5 linked regions of the Methanotorris igneus Kol 5 genome follow. Each later gene encodes a partner of the first gene's protein in a complex. Links are inferred from orthologs where the notes say so. Each region holds a gene or a part of one and is shown in the gene's direction. Other genes may lie near its edges. The genes, in order: rpl18a, rpl12p, METIG_RS04915, METIG_RS04680 and METIG_RS04275.

The links.
Region 2: rpl18a (region 1) and rpl12p share a complex: the UniProt entries of both Methanocaldococcus jannaschii proteins name them as parts of the 50S ribosomal subunit. The link is inferred for Methanotorris igneus Kol 5 from one-to-one orthologs.
Region 3: rpl18a (region 1) and METIG_RS04915 share a complex: the UniProt entries of both Methanocaldococcus jannaschii proteins name them as parts of the 50S ribosomal subunit. The link is inferred for Methanotorris igneus Kol 5 from one-to-one orthologs.
Region 4: rpl18a (region 1) and METIG_RS04680 share a complex: the UniProt entries of both Methanocaldococcus jannaschii proteins name them as parts of the 50S ribosomal subunit. The link is inferred for Methanotorris igneus Kol 5 from one-to-one orthologs.
Region 5: rpl18a (region 1) and METIG_RS04275 share a complex: the UniProt entries of both Methanocaldococcus jannaschii proteins name them as parts of the 50S ribosomal subunit. The link is inferred for Methanotorris igneus Kol 5 from one-to-one orthologs.

Annotation. Positions count from the first base shown.
Region 1 is NC_015562.1:1,298,345-1,302,535, forward strand. What follows is about bases 738-3,672. They hold rpl18a (50S ribosomal protein L18Ae), read left to right. Parts: upstream 738-2,057; coding sequence 2,058-2,288; downstream 2,289-3,672. Other genes in these bases: METIG_RS06485 (50S ribosomal protein L31e), read left to right, coding at 1,032-1,283; METIG_RS06490 (translation initiation factor IF-6), read left to right, coding at 1,304-1,984; METIG_RS06500 (DUF2666 domain-containing protein), read left to right, coding at 2,373-2,792; mer (5,10-methylenetetrahydromethanopterin reductase), read right to left, coding at 2,866-3,672. In the rest of the region: argB (acetylglutamate kinase), read right to left, coding at 1-706; more of mer, read right to left, coding at 3,673-3,861.
Region 2 is NC_015562.1:948,971-952,107, forward strand. Bases 1-2,685 are described here. They hold rpl12p (50S ribosomal protein P1), read left to right. Parts: upstream 1-1,031; coding sequence 1,032-1,340; downstream 1,341-2,685. Other genes in these bases: METIG_RS04685 (50S ribosomal protein L10), read left to right, coding at 1-879; METIG_RS04695 (TATA-box-binding protein), read left to right, coding at 1,544-2,089; hisH (imidazole glycerol phosphate synthase subunit HisH), read left to right, coding at 2,218-2,685. Also shown: more of hisH, read left to right, coding at 2,686-2,814. UniProt on the Methanocaldococcus jannaschii protein: Forms part of the ribosomal stalk, playing a central role in the interaction of the ribosome with GTP-bound translation factors.
Region 3 is NC_015562.1:984,905-989,080, reverse strand. Bases 1,160-4,079 are described here. They hold METIG_RS04915 (50S ribosomal protein L44e), read left to right. Parts: upstream 1,160-2,438; coding sequence 2,439-2,720; downstream 2,721-4,079. Other genes in these bases: METIG_RS04900 (RNA-protein complex protein Nop10), read left to right, coding at 4,073-4,079; METIG_RS04905 (translation initiation factor IF-2 subunit alpha), read left to right, coding at 3,206-3,988; METIG_RS04910 (30S ribosomal protein S27e), read left to right, coding at 2,775-2,960; METIG_RS04920 (hypothetical protein), read left to right, coding at 1,829-2,482; METIG_RS04925 (DNA polymerase sliding clamp), read left to right, coding at 1,160-1,787. Outside these bases: METIG_RS04930 (selenium metabolism-associated LysR family transcriptional regulator), read left to right, coding at 1-557; more of METIG_RS04925, read left to right, coding at 1,044-1,159; more of METIG_RS04900, read left to right, coding at 4,080-4,176. UniProt on the Methanocaldococcus jannaschii protein: Binds to the 23S rRNA.
Region 4 is NC_015562.1:946,865-949,986, forward strand. Bases 393-3,122 are described here. They hold METIG_RS04680 (50S ribosomal protein L1), read left to right. Parts: upstream 393-1,301; coding sequence 1,302-1,943; downstream 1,944-3,122. Other genes in these bases: METIG_RS04670 (DUF2067 family protein), read left to right, coding at 393-654; METIG_RS04675 (DNA-directed RNA polymerase subunit L), read left to right, coding at 731-1,030; METIG_RS04685 (50S ribosomal protein L10), read left to right, coding at 1,957-2,985. In the rest of the region: more of METIG_RS04670, read left to right, coding at 49-392. UniProt on the Methanocaldococcus jannaschii protein: Probably involved in E site tRNA release. Binds directly to 23S rRNA. Protein L1 is also a translational repressor protein, it controls the translation of its operon by binding to its mRNA.
Region 5 is NC_015562.1:877,474-881,556, forward strand. Bases 784-3,610 are described here. They hold METIG_RS04275 (50S ribosomal protein L13), read left to right. Parts: upstream 784-1,903; coding sequence 1,904-2,317; downstream 2,318-3,610. Other genes in these bases: METIG_RS04265 (DNA-directed RNA polymerase subunit D), read left to right, coding at 784-1,367; METIG_RS04270 (50S ribosomal protein L18e), read left to right, coding at 1,447-1,809; METIG_RS04280 (30S ribosomal protein S9), read left to right, coding at 2,330-2,737; METIG_RS04285 (DNA-directed RNA polymerase subunit N), read left to right, coding at 2,827-3,051; METIG_RS04295 (DNA-directed RNA polymerase subunit K), read left to right, coding at 3,212-3,394. Outside these bases: METIG_RS04255 (30S ribosomal protein S4), read left to right, coding at 1-252; METIG_RS04260 (30S ribosomal protein S11), read left to right, coding at 353-736; more of METIG_RS04265, read left to right, coding at 780-783; more of METIG_RS04300, read left to right, coding at 3,611-4,083. UniProt on the Methanocaldococcus jannaschii protein: This protein is one of the early assembly proteins of the 50S ribosomal subunit, although it is not seen to bind rRNA by itself. It is important during the early stages of 50S assembly.

The DNA of each region.
Region 1 (4,191 bases):
ATATGGTTAATTTTTTGTATAATGTTGAGGGGTCGTTTATGTCTTCCATAATTCCATCAACATCGGTAATTAATATCAACTTCTCCGCACCAATTGCTCCCGCAATATCCCCTGCAACTGTATCTGCATTTAAGTTGAGGGCTTTTCCTTCATCATCGATTCCAATTGGTGAAATAACAGGGATGTAGTTGTTTTCCAATAAAATATCAATTAATTCTGTATTAATTCTTTCCGTTTCTCCAACTCTTCCCAAATCAACCATAATCCTTTCTCCGTCCTTCTCAATGTATTTAATCTTCTTCCTTGCCTTAATTAAATGCCCTGACTTCCCAGATAACCCTACAGCTTTCCCTCCAAATTTACCAATCTTTGAGACAATTTCTCCATTTATCTTTCCAATCAACACCATCATTACAATGTCTAATGTTTCCTCATCAGTAACTCTAAGCCCGTGGATGAACTCTGGCTTTTTTCCCATTTTTTCCATTGCTTTATTTATTTCTGGCCCTCCTCCATGGACAACAACAGGGTTTATTCCAACGAACCTCAATAAAACAATATCTTTTGCAGTCCAATTTTTTGCATTTTCATCTATCATTGCATGTCCACCATACTTTATAACAAACCTCTTGTTTTGAAACTTTTGGATGTATGGGAGTGCTTCCATCAGGATCTCGGCTTTGCTTAGATTTGTTTTTTCTTCCATTTTTTCCCTCCGCAATTATTGCATTTTATAGTTTATGTGAAATTTTTATATAACTGAAATTTCATAAGTGATATCATCAATTCTAATGTTTTGCGGAATTCTTATCACTTATTTAAACATGATAAAATTTTAGATGGAGTGTGGTTATAGTTAATTTTAAAATAAGTATGAAAACATCATTCATAATGGTTATTTATAACGCAAACGGCTATAATGACAGTAAATAATTATAAATTCTAACGACCGCAATCTTTAAATATAATTTTTTTATACTTTAATTGATTAACGATAACAAGTATCATTTTTAATTTTTTCGGAGGTGTCAATAATGGAGGAGAGAATATACACCATCCCATTGAGAGACATAATGAACAAGTCAAAAAGAACAAAAAGAGCTCCAAGAGCAATTAGGAAAATAAGGGAGTTCTTAAAGAGACACATGAAGGCAGAGATTGTAAAATTAGACAACTCAATAAATGAAAAAGTTTGGGAAAGAAGTATTGAAAAAGTTCCACCAAGAATTAGAGTTAAGGCAGTTAAGGAAGGAGATGTTGTTAGAGCAACACTCGCAGAATAATTAAAAAAATTGTGATGACTATGATAATAAGAAAATACTTTTCTGGAATATCCACCCTTGGTGTTCTTGCCCTTGCTACTGAAAAATTTGCTCTTCTTCCATATATTGTTGAGGAAAATACAGTAGAAGAAATTAAAAAAGTTCTTGATGTTCCAGTAACACAATTAAATGTTGGTGGATGTTCTTTAATTGGTTCTTTGTGTGTAGCAAACTCTTACGGCCTTTTATTGCCAAATATTGTAAAGGATGATGAAGTTGAATTAATTAAAAACTTTTTAGAAGAGAATGACATTGACATCCAAATTAAAATACTAAACTCCAAAAACACGGCTCTTGGTAATTTAATACTTACTAATGATAAGGGATGCATAATTTCTGAGGAATTGAAAGGTTTTAAAAAGGACATTGAAGATATCCTTAATGTTGATGTTGACATTGGCAATATTGCAGAACTCCCAACCGTTGGAAGTAATGCAGTAGCAACTAACAAAGGATGTCTCGTGCATCCACTTGCAGACGATGAGGAACTTGAGTGGATTAAGGATGTTTTAAAAATTGACTGCATTGGTAGAGGAACTGCAAATAAAGGGGTTACATCTGTAGGGGCATGTATTATCGCAAACACTAAAGGTGCCATCGTTGGTGGAGATACCACAGGACCTGAATTACTAAGAATAGAGGAGGCACTTGACTTAATTTAACTTAATTTAAAATATCTTTTAAATTTAAAATAAAATAACAAAAACATAAAAACCCATATGGAAGGTGAGAAGCATGGTGAAGATATTTAGGATAAAAGGGGAAGTTTTGGGCAAAGATGAACCAATGGTATTTACAAAAGAATACAGGGCTTTAAAAGAGGAGCATGCTTTGGAGTTAATGTATTCTGAAATTGGTAGTAAACATCGTGTAAGAAGAAGAATGATAAAGGTTCATGAAGTTAAAGAGATTTCTGAGGATGAAGTTACTGACCCAATATTGAAGAAAATGTTAGCAATGTACTAAATTCTTTTTTCTTTTGATTTTGTTGCTTTTTTCTTTTATTTTTATGTTGTTTTAAGATTAAAATTTCTTTTGTTTGGTGATAAAATGGAGAATAGAATACAGTTTATTGCAAAGCACAATGATTGGTTTGTTGTAAAAAAGATGAACATTGATGATAAAACAGAGAATATTGAAATAGCAAGATTGCTAAGTTCTATTGACGAGACTGTTTTAAATAAACTGCCTGAATATTTGCCATTTGATATGAAAAAGTTGGAAGAGATTGCAGATGAGATTTACCAGAAGAAAAAAGGTAGAGTTAAAGAAGAGGATGTTGTTAATGCATTGATGAAACTTAAATCTCCATCAACAACAAAAAAATTGGGGGAAATTACAGATTCAAAAGAAGGTAAAGAGATTTTAAAGGTTATTTTAAACAATATAATTTTGGAGAGATTGGGTATAAAAACAAGAGTTGACCCAAAATTAATTGAGAAATATATTGAAAAAATGAATGAGGAATAATTTTCTATTTTTAAAATTGTTTTTTAAATTTAAATAAAAAAGAAAAGAAAAAAGAGGTATATATTTTATTTTTTTATTCTTTTAATGCAGGTATAACTTTCTTACCGATTAATTTAATTGCTGTTTCTTTGTTTGGTCCAATTGGTGAACCAGCAACGATTTGGGTTACTCCCATCTCAGCTAATTTCTTACATTTCTCAACAACTTCTTCTGGTGTTCCGTAGATTGAGAATGCTTCTAACATAGCATCGTCAACTGTTCCAAATGCGGTTCCGAAGTCCCCTTTCTTCAATGCTTCTCTAATTTTCTCAACTTTTTCCATGTCAATTCCATGTCTTTCTAAGACAACTGGTGGTGAACCTGCTGCAATAAATGCAACAACTGGAACTGCAGCTTGTTTGGCTTTTTCTGCGTTTTTATCAACTGACATACATGCGTAAGCAGCAACATCAATTTCATCCATGCTTCTTCCTGCTGCTTCAGCTCCTTTCTTAATTAATGGAATTGCTGCCTCAAAGTCTTTTGGGTTTGATGCGTTGATTAAGACACCATCAGCAATCATACCAGCAGTTTCTAACATTTTTGGTCCTTGAGCCCCAACATAAACAGGAACTTTCTTTTGAATTGGTTTTACAGCTAATGCTGCACCAGCAACTTTAACAACATTTCCATCGAATGAAACTCTCTCTCCTGCTAACAATTTTCTCATGACTTCAATGCTTTCTTTTAATGTTGTAACTGGTTTGACCCACTCAATTCCTAAAGCGTCAAATGTTGCCTTGTCTCCAGGTCCAATACCTAAAACAGCCCTTCCCCCTGATAATTCATCCAATGTAGCAATTGCTGATGCAGTGATTGCTGGGTTTCTAACGTATGGGTTTGTAACTCCCGGTCCTAATTTGATTTTGTTTGTTGCAGCTGCAATTGCAGTTAATGCCATGTAAACGTTTCTGTTGTTGTAGTGATCGGTAATCCAACAGTATTCAAACCCGTTATCTTCTGCTAATTTAACATAGTAACAGAGTTTTTGAATTGGTTCATTTGGGACAAACTCTATACCAAATTTCATTTTTTCACCCTTTTAACTTTTTACATTTCGAAATTTTTGATATCTATTAGTATTATTATTATCTTCTAATACCCAATAATTTAATTTTCCATTTAACTTAAATCGAAAAGTATATAAAGTATATATATTTCTGAATTTGCCATTAGAAACATTAATATGCATATTACAAACATTATTAACTCAAAATAAAATAAAAAATAATAAAAACCAAACGATAAAAATTTAATCAAAAATTTAAGATTAATTTAGAAGTTTATAGTTGTTTGCCTTACAAATGAATGAAGACTTCATTAAATTATATGAAGTAATTGACCTTTATTTGGAATATTA
Region 2 (3,137 bases), 350 kb from region 1 along the record:
AAGATTAGAGGAAAGATGATTTTAAGAATGTCAAGAAACTCACTAATCATAAGAGCAATCAAAGAAGTTGCTGAAGAAACAAACAATCCTGAATTTGCTAAACTCGCTGACTATGTTGAGAAAGGGGCAGCAATCCTTGTTACAGATATGAACCCATTCAAGTTATTCAAAGAATTAGAAGCAAGTAAAACACCTGCTCCTATAAAAGGAGGAGCAATCGCACCTTGTGACATTAAAGTCCAAAAAGGTTCAACAGGGATGCCTCCAGGTCCATTCCTTGGAGAGCTTAAAAGTGTAGGTATTCCAGCAGCAATTGAAAAAGGTAAAATTGTAATTAAAGAAGATAAAGTTGTTGTTAAAGCAGGAGAAGTTGTTTCACACAAACTTGCTACAATTCTCTCCACATTAGGAATTAAACCAATAAAAGTTGGGTTAAACTTACTCGCTGCTTACGAAGATGGAATTATCTACACACCAGATGTATTGAAAATCGACGAAGAAGAATTCATTTCAAAAATACAAAATGCATACATGCATGCAGTCAACTTATCAGTTAATGCAGCAATTCCAACAAAAGCAACAATCGAAATGCTCATTCAAAAAGCATTCCTCAATGCAAGAGCAGTGTCTGTTGAAAGTGCATTCCTCACAGATAAAACAGCAAGTGACATTATTGGTAAAGCATACGCACAAATGTTGGCTCTTGCTGGAAAACTTAGTGATGATGCATTAGATGACGACTTAAGAGAAAGACTATCGGCAAGTGCAAGTGCTGCTGCTCCAGCTCCAGCAGCAGAAGAGAAAAAAGAAGAAGAGAAAAAAGAAGAGAAGAAAGATGACACCGCAACGGCAGCAGCAGGTTTAGCATTGTTGTTCTAAAACCCAAAATACCATATTTTTCTTAAGGAGTATGTCACCGAAAAATATATATAAGATACTGAAAAATACAAGAAAAACTAATTAAAACTTTATGTATGGAAAACATAACAACTAATTTAAGAAACACATATATAATTGTGGAGGTGTAGTTTATGGAATACGTATACGCAGCATTATTATTACACGCTGCTGGAAAAGAAATTACAGAAGATGCTGTCAAAGCAGTTTTAAGTGCAGCAGGTGTTGAAGTCGATGAGGCAAGAGTCAAAGCATTAGTTGCTGCATTAGAAGGAGTAAACATTGACGAAGCTATCGAAAACGCTGCAATGCCGGTTGCTGCTGCAGCTCCAGCTGCTGCTGCAGCTCCAGCAGCAGAAGAGAAAAAAGAAGAAGAGAAAAAAGAAGAGAAGAAAGATGACACAGCAGCTGCTGCAGCTGGACTTGCTGCATTGTTCGGATAAACGAAATTTCTTTCTTTTTTTATTTTATTTTAGAGACTTTAATCCACATATTTAGATATTTTTATGTTTTTGATTTTTTGATGTAAATTTTTTAATGTGACTATTTATACATCTATGCAACTAAATTTTTTGGTATTGTTAAAAACATTTATATATTTTATAAATCAAAAAGACTATTACTATATAAACAACATGGTGAAATCATGGAGCCAAAAATAAAAATTGTTAATGTTGTTGTCTCCACACAAATAGGCAGCGATATTGATTTAGAAGAGGCAGCATTGATATTAGACAACGCAGAATACGAACCAGAACAATTCCCAGGATTAGTTTGTAGATTATCAGATCCAAAAGTAGCTTTATTAATATTTAGAAGTGGTAAAGTAAATTGTACGGGGGCTAAAAGTAAAGAGGAGGCAGAAGTGGCAATTAAAAAGATAATTAAAGAGCTAAAGGATGCGGGGATGGATATAATCGATAATCCAGAAGTAAAAGTTCAGAACATGGTTGCTACTGCTGATTTGGGAATTGAACCTAACTTAGATGATATAGCATTGATGATTGAGGGTACTGAATATGAGCCAGAACAATTCCCAGGATTAGTTTATAGGTTAGACGATCCTAAAGTCGTGGTCTTAATATTTGGTAGTGGTAAAGTAGTTATAACTGGATTAAAAAGAGAAGAAGATGCAGAGATTGCATTAAATAAAATATTAGAAACTTTAAGAGAAATTGAAGAAATAATATAAAATATAAAAAACTAAGAAAACTTCAAAGACATCTATTTTCATTTTGTTCGTATAGATTTTATCGGTTACTCTTTATTTAATGTTTATTTTTTTATTGAATTATTGAATTAATAATAGCGGGGATGTTTATGATAGCAATAATCGACTACAATGCTGGAAATTTGAGGAGTATTAAAAAAGCCGTTGAATTATATGAGAAAAATGTGGTAATTACAAATGATAAGGAAGAAATTCTAAGTGCTGATAAAGTAATTCTTCCTGGTGTTGGTAACTTTGGAGATGCAATGAAAAATTTGGAAAATTTAAAGGATGCAATCTATGCCATTGTAAAAGAGGGTGTTCCATTTTTAGGTATTTGTTTGGGAATGCAGTTGCTCTTAGAGGAAAGTGAGGAATGTAAAGATACAAAAGGTCTTGGTATTATAAAGGGGAATGTGATAAAATTTAAAAATGTCGATAAAATACCACACATGGGATGGAACAACGTAAAAAAAGTAAGAGACATTCCTTTATTTGAAAATATAAAAGATAATGAATACTTCTACTTTGTGCATTCCTACTATGTGAATCCAACAGAGAAAGATGTGATAGCAGGGACATGCGATTATGGCGTAGAGTTCCCATGTGTTATTAATAAAGATAACGTTTATGCCACCCAATTCCACCCAGAAAAAAGCGGAAAAGTTGGATTGAAGATGATAGAAAATTTTGTTGAATTGATCTAAATGAAACTTTAGAAAAGTTTCATCAAAAGGGATGCACTGCCTCGCTTCGCTCGGTAGTGCCTCTTAGGGAGTTTAATATCATCTATTAAATTTCTTAATTTTGTTTTCTTGCTTTTATATACCCCCTGTTGAATTTTGGTACTAGAAAATTGGAAAAAAGTATTACTGATTTTTTCAAATTAAAATTGAGATTTTTTAATTATTTTAGTTTTTTGGTTTTATTTTGTATGTTTTAAGTTTGAGTTGGTTTTGGATTGTGTAAAATCTCTGCTAATTATTGAGATTTATTGGAGTGGTTGTGCATTGGATTTATAAATAATTTG
Region 3 (4,176 bases), 310 kb from region 1 along the record:
TTATAAGAGAGTATAGGAAAGAATTTAAGGATGTTGACTTCGAAATAACCATAACTGATTCAGAGAAATGCTTCAAAATGCTTGAAGAAGGTAGTGCAGATATTGCTGCTGTTGGGCATTTATATGATAAAAATTATGATTATGTTGTTATAGGGAAGGATAGGCTTGTTTTAATTGTTCCTCCAAATCATCCACTTGCTAAGAAAGGAGTGGCAACATTATCTGATATCTTAAAAGAGGATTATATAGATAGAGAAAAAGGTTCTGGTACAAGAGAAGTGATAATAAATGCTCTCCAAGATAGAGGATATTCAATAATGGATTTGCATGTTGTTATGAGTTTGGGTAGTACTTCTTCTGTTATAACTGCTGTTTCAGAAGGTTATGGAATAAGTATAATATCAGAGATTGCTGCAAAGAAAGCCGCAGAGGCAGGATTGGTTAAAATAGTTCCTGTTGAAGATTTGGATTTAACAAGGTATCTATACTTAGTAAAAGGAAAGAGACCAAAAAATCCAAGTGCTGTTAAATCTTTCTGGGATTTTGTATCTGAATAACATTATTATAGTCCGTTTGTAGTTTTTTACACTTATTTAACTACAATAATAAAATTTTTAAAAAACAATAATTATGCATAAAATTTTATAGTGTTCCTAATCTAATAAAGTATAGTCGTTCTACGAAATATAACACATCCACAAATCTTAAATTTCAATTTCTAAGCAAATTTAATAAAATTCTAATTTGAATTTGAGTTATGCTAAATGTCATTTATAGTTGTGTGCGCTAAGAGTTTAGGCGAAAACTTCTGTGGAGTTTTCGCTGCTCGAACCTTTTTTAAAGGTGTTAGAGAATAATTTATCTTTTTATTTCATTGAAAATTGTGGTCATTTATAAATGCAAACTACCCTATATTTTTCAAAAAACAAAAACATATAAAAGTGTGTTGTGGAATTATTATATTAAAAACTAAGTATTAAAAAATTAAGTAAAAACTAAAAATATAGTCAATTTCTTTTAGTCTTAGTGATATAGGTGAGATTATGTTTAGGGCAGTAATTAGTGAAGCTAAGGAATTCAAAAAGGTTATAGATGCCGCAAGCAATCTTTTAGATGAGATTTGCTTTGAAGTTAATGAAGAGGGTATAAAAGCGAGGGCAATGGATCCAAGTCATGTTGCCTTAGTAAGTATAGATATACCAAAAGAGGCATTTGAGGAATATGAGGCAGACGTTCATGATATCGGTGTTGACTTAGAGGCATTTAAAAAGATAATGAATAGGGCAAAGGCAAAAGACAAGTTAATTTTGGAGTTGGATGAAGAGAAAAATAAATTAAATGTGATATTTAAAGGGGCTGCTACAAGAAAATTTGCCCTCGCTTTGTATGATGTCTCATCATCAAACCTCCAAGTTCCAGATATTGAGTATCCAAATGAAATCTTAATTAAAGCAGGTCCATTTGTTGATGCGTTGAAGGATGCGGATTTGGTAAATGACCATGTAACTTTAAAAGTTGAGGATGGTAAGTTCATTGTTTATGCAAAAGGGGATTTGAACGAGAGTGAGACAATCTTTGAGGAAGATAGTGAGAGTATTATCAGCATGAACATTGGAGAAAATGCAAAGAGCACTTTCAACCTTGAGTATTTAAGAGATATGACAAAGGCAGCATCATCAAGTGATATTTTAAAAATATACTTGGGAACAGACATGCCTGTTAAGATTGAGTATGATGTTGCTGGAGCTAATTTGACATTTTTACTCGCTCCAAGGATCGAATCATAATCCTTTTTACCTTTTTTATATAAATCCAAATTGTGGTTGTTATGTATGAAAAAATAAAAAATTTATTTTTTGAGGAGATAAAATCTGATGATTTGCTAAATCTTTCCGAAAATTTTTATGAAGATGCAAGGGAGTATCTAAAAAATAATGATGATGAAAAAGAGGTGGAAAGGGCCAAATATTATCTAAGGGAACTGAGAAAATTAAGGATATATAAGGCACTTTATGGAGACAGAACAAATTTGTTGGAAGAAGAGAGGGAGATTTTAAGTCTCATTGAAGATATCGAGTATAAAAAGGAAGAAGAAGTTCCTAAAACTGAGGATTTGATTGAAGAAAATGTTGAAGATGAGGTTGTAGGGGAGGATTTGGGGTTTGATGATACCATAGAAGAAAGTTATGAAAATTTTGAGGATGGAGAAAACGAAGAAGTTGGTGAGGATGTTAGTAGGGATATTGAGAATGTAAATGCACAACCAAAACATATAAATATAAAAAAAGATATTGATGTTGTAAGGGTTATTCATAACTTCCCTGCTTTTACAGATGGGGATTATTGTTATATGTTAAAGAAGAATGATGTTGTAGCATTAAACAGGGAGATAGCAACGATTTTGGAGAAACACAATATAGTGAAGAAGGTGAATGTTTATGAAAATGAAAAAAAGGATAAGAAGATACTGTCCATACTGTAAAAAACACACAGAGCACATTGTAGAGAGAGCAAAAAAGAGAAAAGCAAGTGAATTAACTTGGGGTCAAAGACAATTCAGAAGAGTTTTAAGAGGTTATGGAGGTTACCCAAGACCTTTACCAGACAACGCTAAGCCAACAAAGAAGTTGGACTTAAGATACAAATGTACAGTTTGCGGTAAGATGCACACAAGAGCAAATGGTGGATTTAGGGTAAGTAAATTTGAATTAGTAGAGTAAATTTGTAATTTAATATGTAGAAACACTAAAAATTAAATTAAACAAGGTGGGAGCATGGACTTGATACCAACACCAAGAAGTAAATTTTTAAAAGTCCAATGCCCAGAGTGCAACAACGAGCAAGTAATATTTGGGTGCCCTTCAACAGTTGTAAAATGTTTAGTTTGCGGTAAAGTATTAGCAGAGCCAAGAGCATCAAAAGGATTAATCAAGGCAAAAATTTTAGAAGTCTTAGGATAATTTTTTTATCTTTTTATTTGGCTCTTTTGTTTTAATTAGAAATTTAAAGGTTTTTCTTTTATTTTTGGTTGTTGTTGCTGTATTTTTGGAAATCATGTTTTTTTGAAGTACATTTTGAGAAAATAAAAAATCTAAGAAATATTTATATATGTTTGGCTTTAAAATTTAAGTATAATCAAAAACTAAATTTAATTGGTAATTAGATGGTTTTGTTATCAAAAATTGTTATTATTGGAGGTGTTTTTATGAGAAGAGATTTTCCAGAAGAGGGAGATATAGTCATTGGAACAGTTATTGATGTTAAACCATTTGGGGCATTTGTTGAGCTCTTAGAATACCCTGGGAAGGAAGGGATGGTACACATTTCAGAAGTTTCATCAGGTTGGATTAAGAATATTAGGGATTACATTAAAAAAGGCCAGAGGGTTGTGGCAAAAGTAATGAGAGTCAATAAAGAAAAAGGGCAGATAGATTTATCATTAAAGAGAGTCACTGAACAACAGAAAAGGGCAAAAGTACAAGAATGGAAGAGGTTCCAAAGAGCAGAAAAAATGCTCGAAATGGCTGCACAGAAGTTAGGAAAAAGTTTAGAAGAGGCTTGGGAAGAGGTTGGTTATTTGTTGGAGGAAGAGTTTGGAGAACTTTACAGTGCTTTTGAGGGCCTTGTTATTGAGGGTAAGGATTTATTGGCTGATTTGGATATTCCACAAGAGTGGGTAGATGTATTATATGAGATTGCAAAAGAAAACATTGAATTAACAAACGTTAAGGTTGAAGGGTTTGTTGAATTGAAATCCTTAGCACCGAATGGAGTTAAAATTATTAAAAAGGCATTAACAAATGCTTTAAAAGCAAATCCATACGAGGACGTTGAGGTTAAGATAACCTATGTTGGTTCACCAAAATATAGAATAGAGGTTATCGCTCCAGATTATAAGAGTGGGGAAGAAGTTTTAAAGAAGGTTGCTGATAAGGCAATAGAATACATGGAAAAACACGGTGGGGAAGGAAAATTCTATAGAGAATAAGAAAATCATAATTAATTTTATTTTTATTTTAATTGATTTTAGTTGCTTTTTGTCTTGTTTTTAATAAGTTCAAAATGTGAGACAATGAGAATGAAAAAATGCTTAAAATGTGGGAGATATACTTTAAAAGAACTTTGTCCCAATTGTGGAGAAAAGACTATGGTTCCAAAGCCTCCAAAGTTTTCTCT
Region 4 (3,122 bases), 350 kb from region 1 along the record:
GGACGAAAATTTTTATACTCCATCTTATATATTTAATTTGGTGAGAAAATGAGAAAAGTCATTACTGCAAAAACATCATGTAGTGAAGAAATGCTTGAAATTTGCGATAGAATATCAAAATTAAACATTGACTGCTTAATAGAATCAAGAGAAAATTTGTTGAGGATTAAGATTTTTGGTTATGACAAGGATTCAATTGTTGAAAATTACAGAACAATAGTATCAATAATAGAGAGAGTCCACAGAAAATATACAAAAGATGAAGAAGGAATGTATGAATATAGTTTAAGTGATTTGAAATATCCTGTAAACAAGGATTTAATAATCGATACCTTAAAAGCTTTAGGTCATAATGTTAAGTATTTAAAGGAAGAAGGTGTTATTAAAACTTCACTTGAATTGGATAAGTTAAATGAAATTTTATGTGAGTTGAATGAAATTTATGGGGAACTTGCATTTAGAAACATTGGTTCAAAACCAGTAAAGAATGTTATTGTTCTTGCGGCCTATTTAACTGGTAAAGACGTTGATGAGGTAATTGAAGAAGGACTCGAAAAGGAATTTTTCAGGGAAGAAAATGGAAGAATCGTATTAAATAAAGATATAAAGTTGGCAAAAAAGGAACTCGCAGGAATAGAAGTCGAAAAACAATAAATTAAAGTTAATTTAATGTAAATTTAATTTAAAATTTTTTCTTTTAATTTTCATAAAATAAAGGAGGAGATAAATTATGGACAAAAAAATGGTAAAAATTTTAGAAAAAAAAGAAAATTTAATAGAAGTTGAGTTGTTAAATGAAGACCACTCATTGTGTAATGTGTTAAAGGATATTTTGCTAAATAAAGATGGTGTTTTGATGGCCTCCTATTCAATAGACCACCCAGTTTTAGACCCCAACACCGGAAGATATATATCAAACCCAAAGTTATTGGTTAAGACCAAAGAAGGTATTAATGCAGAAGAAGTTTTAAAAGAGGCACTAAAGGATTTAATAAAGATGTGTGACGAATTATTACAGAACATAAACTAAGGATAAAATATAAAAAACATGAGGACAGTTAAAGTTAAATACCTCTTATGATATTAATTAGGCATAATATCAATCTATTAAATTTTTAGCATGCATACAAATCAATAACAAATCTACTTTTTTCAATACATTATTTTAAAAATTAAAGAATAAACAATCACGTATGGTTAAAAATCGTAATTTTTAGCTAAGCTATCTTTGCAGTAATATTTATATAATAGGTTATGTATAGTAATGATGCTCTATACACTAATTAAAGGGAGGCAATAGCATGGACAGAGAAAAGATATTGCAAGCAGTGAAGGAGGCTCGCCGCCTTGCGAAGCCGCGAAACTTCACACAGTCATTCGACTTAGTAGTGAACCTCAAGGAATTGGACCTATCAAGGCCAGAGAACAGGTTAAAAGAAGAAGTAGTATTGCCTCATGGAAGAGGTAAAGAAGCAAAAATCGCGGTTATCGCAAAAGGGGATTTGGCGGCTCAGGCAGAAGAATTAGGTTTAACTGTTATTAGAGAAGAGGAATTAGAAGAATTAGGTAAAGACAAAAGAAAAGCAAGAAAGGTTGCAAATGCTCATGATTTCTTCATAGCTCAGGCGGACATGATGCCTTTGGTTGGTAGATACCTTGGTCCAATATTAGGTCCAAGAGGGAAGATGCCAAAACCAGTTCCTGCAAATATCAATTTAAAGCCATTAGTTGAAAGACTTAAAAAGACAGTTGTTGTAAACACAAGAGATAAACCAATATTCCATGTTTTAGTCGGTAATGAAAAGATGAGTGATGAACAAGTTGCTGAAAATATCGAGGCCATATTAAACACAGTCGCTAAGAAATACGAGAAGGGGCTTTACCACGTTAAAAGTGCATATGTAAAACTCACAATGGGGCCAGCAGTTAAAATAGAAAAATAAGGGGATGGAAAAAATGACATCAGCAGTAGCAACACAACGTAAAATTGCCCCTTGGAAAATTGAGGAGGTAAAGACATTAAAGGAACTCCTCAAAAGTAAACCTGTCGTAGCAATAGTTGACATGATGGAAGTTCCTGCAAGACAGCTCCAAGAGATTAGAGATAAGATTAGAGGAAAGATGATTTTAAGAATGTCAAGAAACTCACTAATCATAAGAGCAATCAAAGAAGTTGCTGAAGAAACAAACAATCCTGAATTTGCTAAACTCGCTGACTATGTTGAGAAAGGGGCAGCAATCCTTGTTACAGATATGAACCCATTCAAGTTATTCAAAGAATTAGAAGCAAGTAAAACACCTGCTCCTATAAAAGGAGGAGCAATCGCACCTTGTGACATTAAAGTCCAAAAAGGTTCAACAGGGATGCCTCCAGGTCCATTCCTTGGAGAGCTTAAAAGTGTAGGTATTCCAGCAGCAATTGAAAAAGGTAAAATTGTAATTAAAGAAGATAAAGTTGTTGTTAAAGCAGGAGAAGTTGTTTCACACAAACTTGCTACAATTCTCTCCACATTAGGAATTAAACCAATAAAAGTTGGGTTAAACTTACTCGCTGCTTACGAAGATGGAATTATCTACACACCAGATGTATTGAAAATCGACGAAGAAGAATTCATTTCAAAAATACAAAATGCATACATGCATGCAGTCAACTTATCAGTTAATGCAGCAATTCCAACAAAAGCAACAATCGAAATGCTCATTCAAAAAGCATTCCTCAATGCAAGAGCAGTGTCTGTTGAAAGTGCATTCCTCACAGATAAAACAGCAAGTGACATTATTGGTAAAGCATACGCACAAATGTTGGCTCTTGCTGGAAAACTTAGTGATGATGCATTAGATGACGACTTAAGAGAAAGACTATCGGCAAGTGCAAGTGCTGCTGCTCCAGCTCCAGCAGCAGAAGAGAAAAAAGAAGAAGAGAAAAAAGAAGAGAAGAAAGATGACACCGCAACGGCAGCAGCAGGTTTAGCATTGTTGTTCTAAAACCCAAAATACCATATTTTTCTTAAGGAGTATGTCACCGAAAAATATATATAAGATACTGAAAAATACAAGAAAAACTAATTAAAACTTTATGTATGGAAAACATAACAACTAATTTAAGAAACACATATATAATT
Region 5 (4,083 bases), 420 kb from region 1 along the record:
GTATTTAGAAAAGGTTTGGCAAGAACAATAAAACAAGCAAGACAATTAATTGTCCACGGGCACATTGCTGTAAATGGTAGAAAAGTTACAGCTCCAAGTTACATGGTTACAGTAGATGAGGAAGACACCATTGACTACGCACCAAACTCACCATTTGCTTCTAAGGATCATCCTGAAAGAGTAAAAATTATGAGTGTTGAAGCTAAAGAAGGAGAAGAAAGTCAAGAGCAAGTTTCTCAAACTACTCAATAATTAATATTTTAATTTTTTAAAATTATTAATAATAATTATTGATAATATAATTATGTTAATTTTGAATTTAGTAAAAAAATAGAATTCAAGGTGATTATTAATGGCTGAAAAAGTCGAAAGGTGGGGAGTTGTCCACATATATGCGTCATACAACAACACAATAATCCACGTCACCGATATCACTGGAGCAGAAACAATTGCGAGAATTTCTGGTGGTATGATAGTAAAAAACCAAAGAGATGAGGCTTCACCTTACGCAGCAATGCAGGCTGCATTTAAAATTGCAGAAATTCTCAAAGAGAGAGGTATTGAAGCAGTTCATGTAAAAGTTAGAGCTCCAGGTGGACACAAATCAAGAACACCAGGTCCTGGAGCACAAGCTGCTATTAGGGCATTGGCAAGGGCAGGAATTAGAATTGGAAGAATTGAGGACGTTACACCAATTCCACACGACGGTACAACACCAAAAAAGAGTAGGAGGTAAATTACATACTTAATTTCTTTCGTCCTGTTTGAGGTGATGTAGTTTGATTACTATTAAAGAAAAAGAAAAAACCAGAATAGGGGAAATTTTTAAATTCACATTAAAAGCCCCTATATCATTCTCAAATGCCATAAGAAGAATTATGATTTCTGAAGTTCCAACTTACGCCATTGAAAATGTTTATGTTCATGAAAATACATCATCCATGCATGATGAAATCTTAGCTCATAGGTTGGGATTAATACCAATCAAAGGAAAACCTATTAGTGAAGATGAAGTTATAACCTTTACTTTAGTTAAAGAGGGGCCTTGCACAGTTTATTCATCTGATTTAAAATCTGAAAATGGAGAAGTAGCATTTAAAAACATACCTATAATAAAATTAAAAGAGGGGCAAAGAATAGAACTTGTATGTGAGGCAACTGTTGGTATTGGAAAAGTCCATGCCAAATGGCAGCCTTGTAATGCCACATACAAACAAATTGATGACGATGAAGTTGAATTTTTAGTTGAATCTTTTGGTAATATGGATCCAGAGGATATATTAAAGACGGCTGTTGAAATATTGAAAAATAAGGCAGAGACATTTTTATCAGAACTTGAAGCATCAGATCTCAAAAATGAAAATTAATTCAAAATTAATATTAATTAAATAAACTTCATTATTCATAATTTTTTATTGTAGCAAAAAAGGAAACACGGTGAGAAAAATGAAAAAAATAAGAGCCACAAACCCAAGACTTGTTGCATTAATACAAAAATTGAAAGAAGAAGCTTACAAAAATAATGCTAAGATTTGGAAAGATATTGCAAGAAGATTAGCAAAACCTGCAAGAAATAGAGCAGAAGTTAACGTTAGCAAAATAAACAGATACACAAAAGAAGGAGATGTTGTTGTAGTTCCTGGTAAAGTTTTAGGGGCTGGAACAATAAACCATAAAGTTACAGTTGCTGCATTTGCATTCTCAAAAACTGCTAAACAAATCATTGAAGCAGCAGGCGGGAGATGCATAACAATTGAAGAATTAGTTAAAGAGAATCCAAAAGGTTCAAATGTAAAAATCATGGCATAATTCACGTTGAATATTTTATTTAATTAACTTTAATTAACTTCAAATAATAATTATTTTTAGTTAACAATAATAAAAACACGTCATAGGTGGAATTATGGTGGTAGTAAATGCAGAAAATGCTGTTGTTGGAAGACTGGCATCATACGTAGCAAAAATGGCACTACAAGGGGAAGAAGTTATTGTTGTCAACGCTGAGAAAGCAATTATCACAGGAAACAGAGAATATATCCTCAAAAAATACTTACAAAAAAGAATGAGAAAGAGTATAACCAACCCAAGAAGAATGGGTCCAAAATATCCAAGAAGACCAGATGACATTGTAAGAAGAATTATTAGAGGAATGCTCCCATACAAAAAACCAAAAGGAAGAGAAGCATTTAAGAGAGTTAAAGTCTATGTTGGGGTTCCAGAGGGAATAACCATTGATGTAAACATGGTTCACAAGCCAAATACAAACAAATATATAACAGTTGGAGAGTTAAGTAAGTGGTTAGGTGCAAAATTCTAATGAGGTGATTAAATGAAAATTGTCCATACAGTTGGTAAAAGAAAAACTGCCATTGCAAGGGCAACAGCAAGACCAGGAAAAGGTAGAATCAGAATAAACAAAGTTCCAATTGAATTAATCGAGCCAAAATACAAAAGAATGAAGTTAATGGAACCTATAATCTTAGCAGGAGAAGAAGTTATAAAACAAATGGATATTGACGTTGTTGTTAAAGGCGGAGGAGTTATGGGACAAATGGATGCTGCAAGAACTGCAATCGGTAAAGCAATTGTTGAATTCACAGGAGACCCAAAAATAAAAGAGAAATTCCTTGCTTATGATAGAACACTCCTTGTCAGCGATGCAAGAAGAACAGAGCCACACAAACCAAGTAGATCAACAAAAGGTCCAAGAGCAAAAAGACAAAAATCCTACAGATAAATTGCCAACATTTATTCTATTATTCCCTTTTGCATTTAATTTCCAATTTGTATAGTGTTATTTTTCAGAGATTAACTATATTATCGGTGATGAATGTGATATTCCCAGTCAGATGTTTTTCTTGTGGAAATGTTATTGCTGAAGTTTATGAAGAATATGTCCAAAGAATACTCAATGGAGAAAGTCCAAAAGATGTTTTAGATGATTTAGGCATCAAAAAATACTGCTGTAGAAGGATGTTCATATCCCACAGGATTGACGAAAAAGGTAGAGAACTTATTGATGATATCATGGAACATGATAACTTGCTATAATTTTAGATATTATTCTAATTTTTGGGTATGAGGGGCCGTGGGGTAGCCTGGTCTATCCTGTGCGTCTGGGGGGCGTGCGACCCGAGTTCAAATCTCGGCGGCCCCACCATTTATTATGCTTATAGTTATCACCCTTACAATAAAGAATGGTGATCTTTATATGAAATTGACAAAATTTGAAGTTGCAAGAATGTTAGGTGCAAGAGCAATGCAGATTTCAGAAGGAGCTCCAATAACAATAGAAACTGATAAATCATCAACATTAGAAATTGCAATGGAAGAGATAAAAAAAGGTACCGTTCCTTTAAGAGTAAAAAGGCCAAAAATTGGTTCTGAAGAGTAAACGTATCATATTTTAATTTATTTTTTGATTTATACAATTTTTTATATAGTATCAAATTCTAAAAGGGGATATATGTGGAAAACACGACTATTATTGAAAGAATTACTGCAAAAAAAGTATTCAAAGGTTCAAAAATTAAAGTAATGATAACAACGGTCACAAACACAAGCATTGGTTATGATATAATCGATACAGAAAATCCCGACTATGTCATCTCAGACGTGGAGAATGTTATAGCACCAGAATTGGTAGGGTATCCAGCATCCAACCAAGATTTTATAGATTCCCTAATATGCAACGTTTCTGTTGATGATACAAGAACAACAATGGGAGTTTCTATAAGCGTAGCAAGAGCTGCAGCAAATAGCATGGATATCCCACTGTTTAAACATTTAGGCGGAGCTTTAATAACTGAATTGCCCATTGTTGGATGTTCTTTACTATCCGATAAAGAAGACAACAAATTAATCGCCATTCCTATGGCAGACTCTATTGGAGAAATTGTCGTTATTTATGACAAGATTTTAAATAAATTATCTGAAGTCTATGAAATCAAAAACATGCATGGAGAATTCGTTTGTAAGGATGTATTTAATGAAATCAATACATTTAAATCAATTGTAGAAAATGTTAAAGAAGAAGAAGATGTTGAAATTTTGGTTGGGGGGAAGGTAACAAGATATGATGAG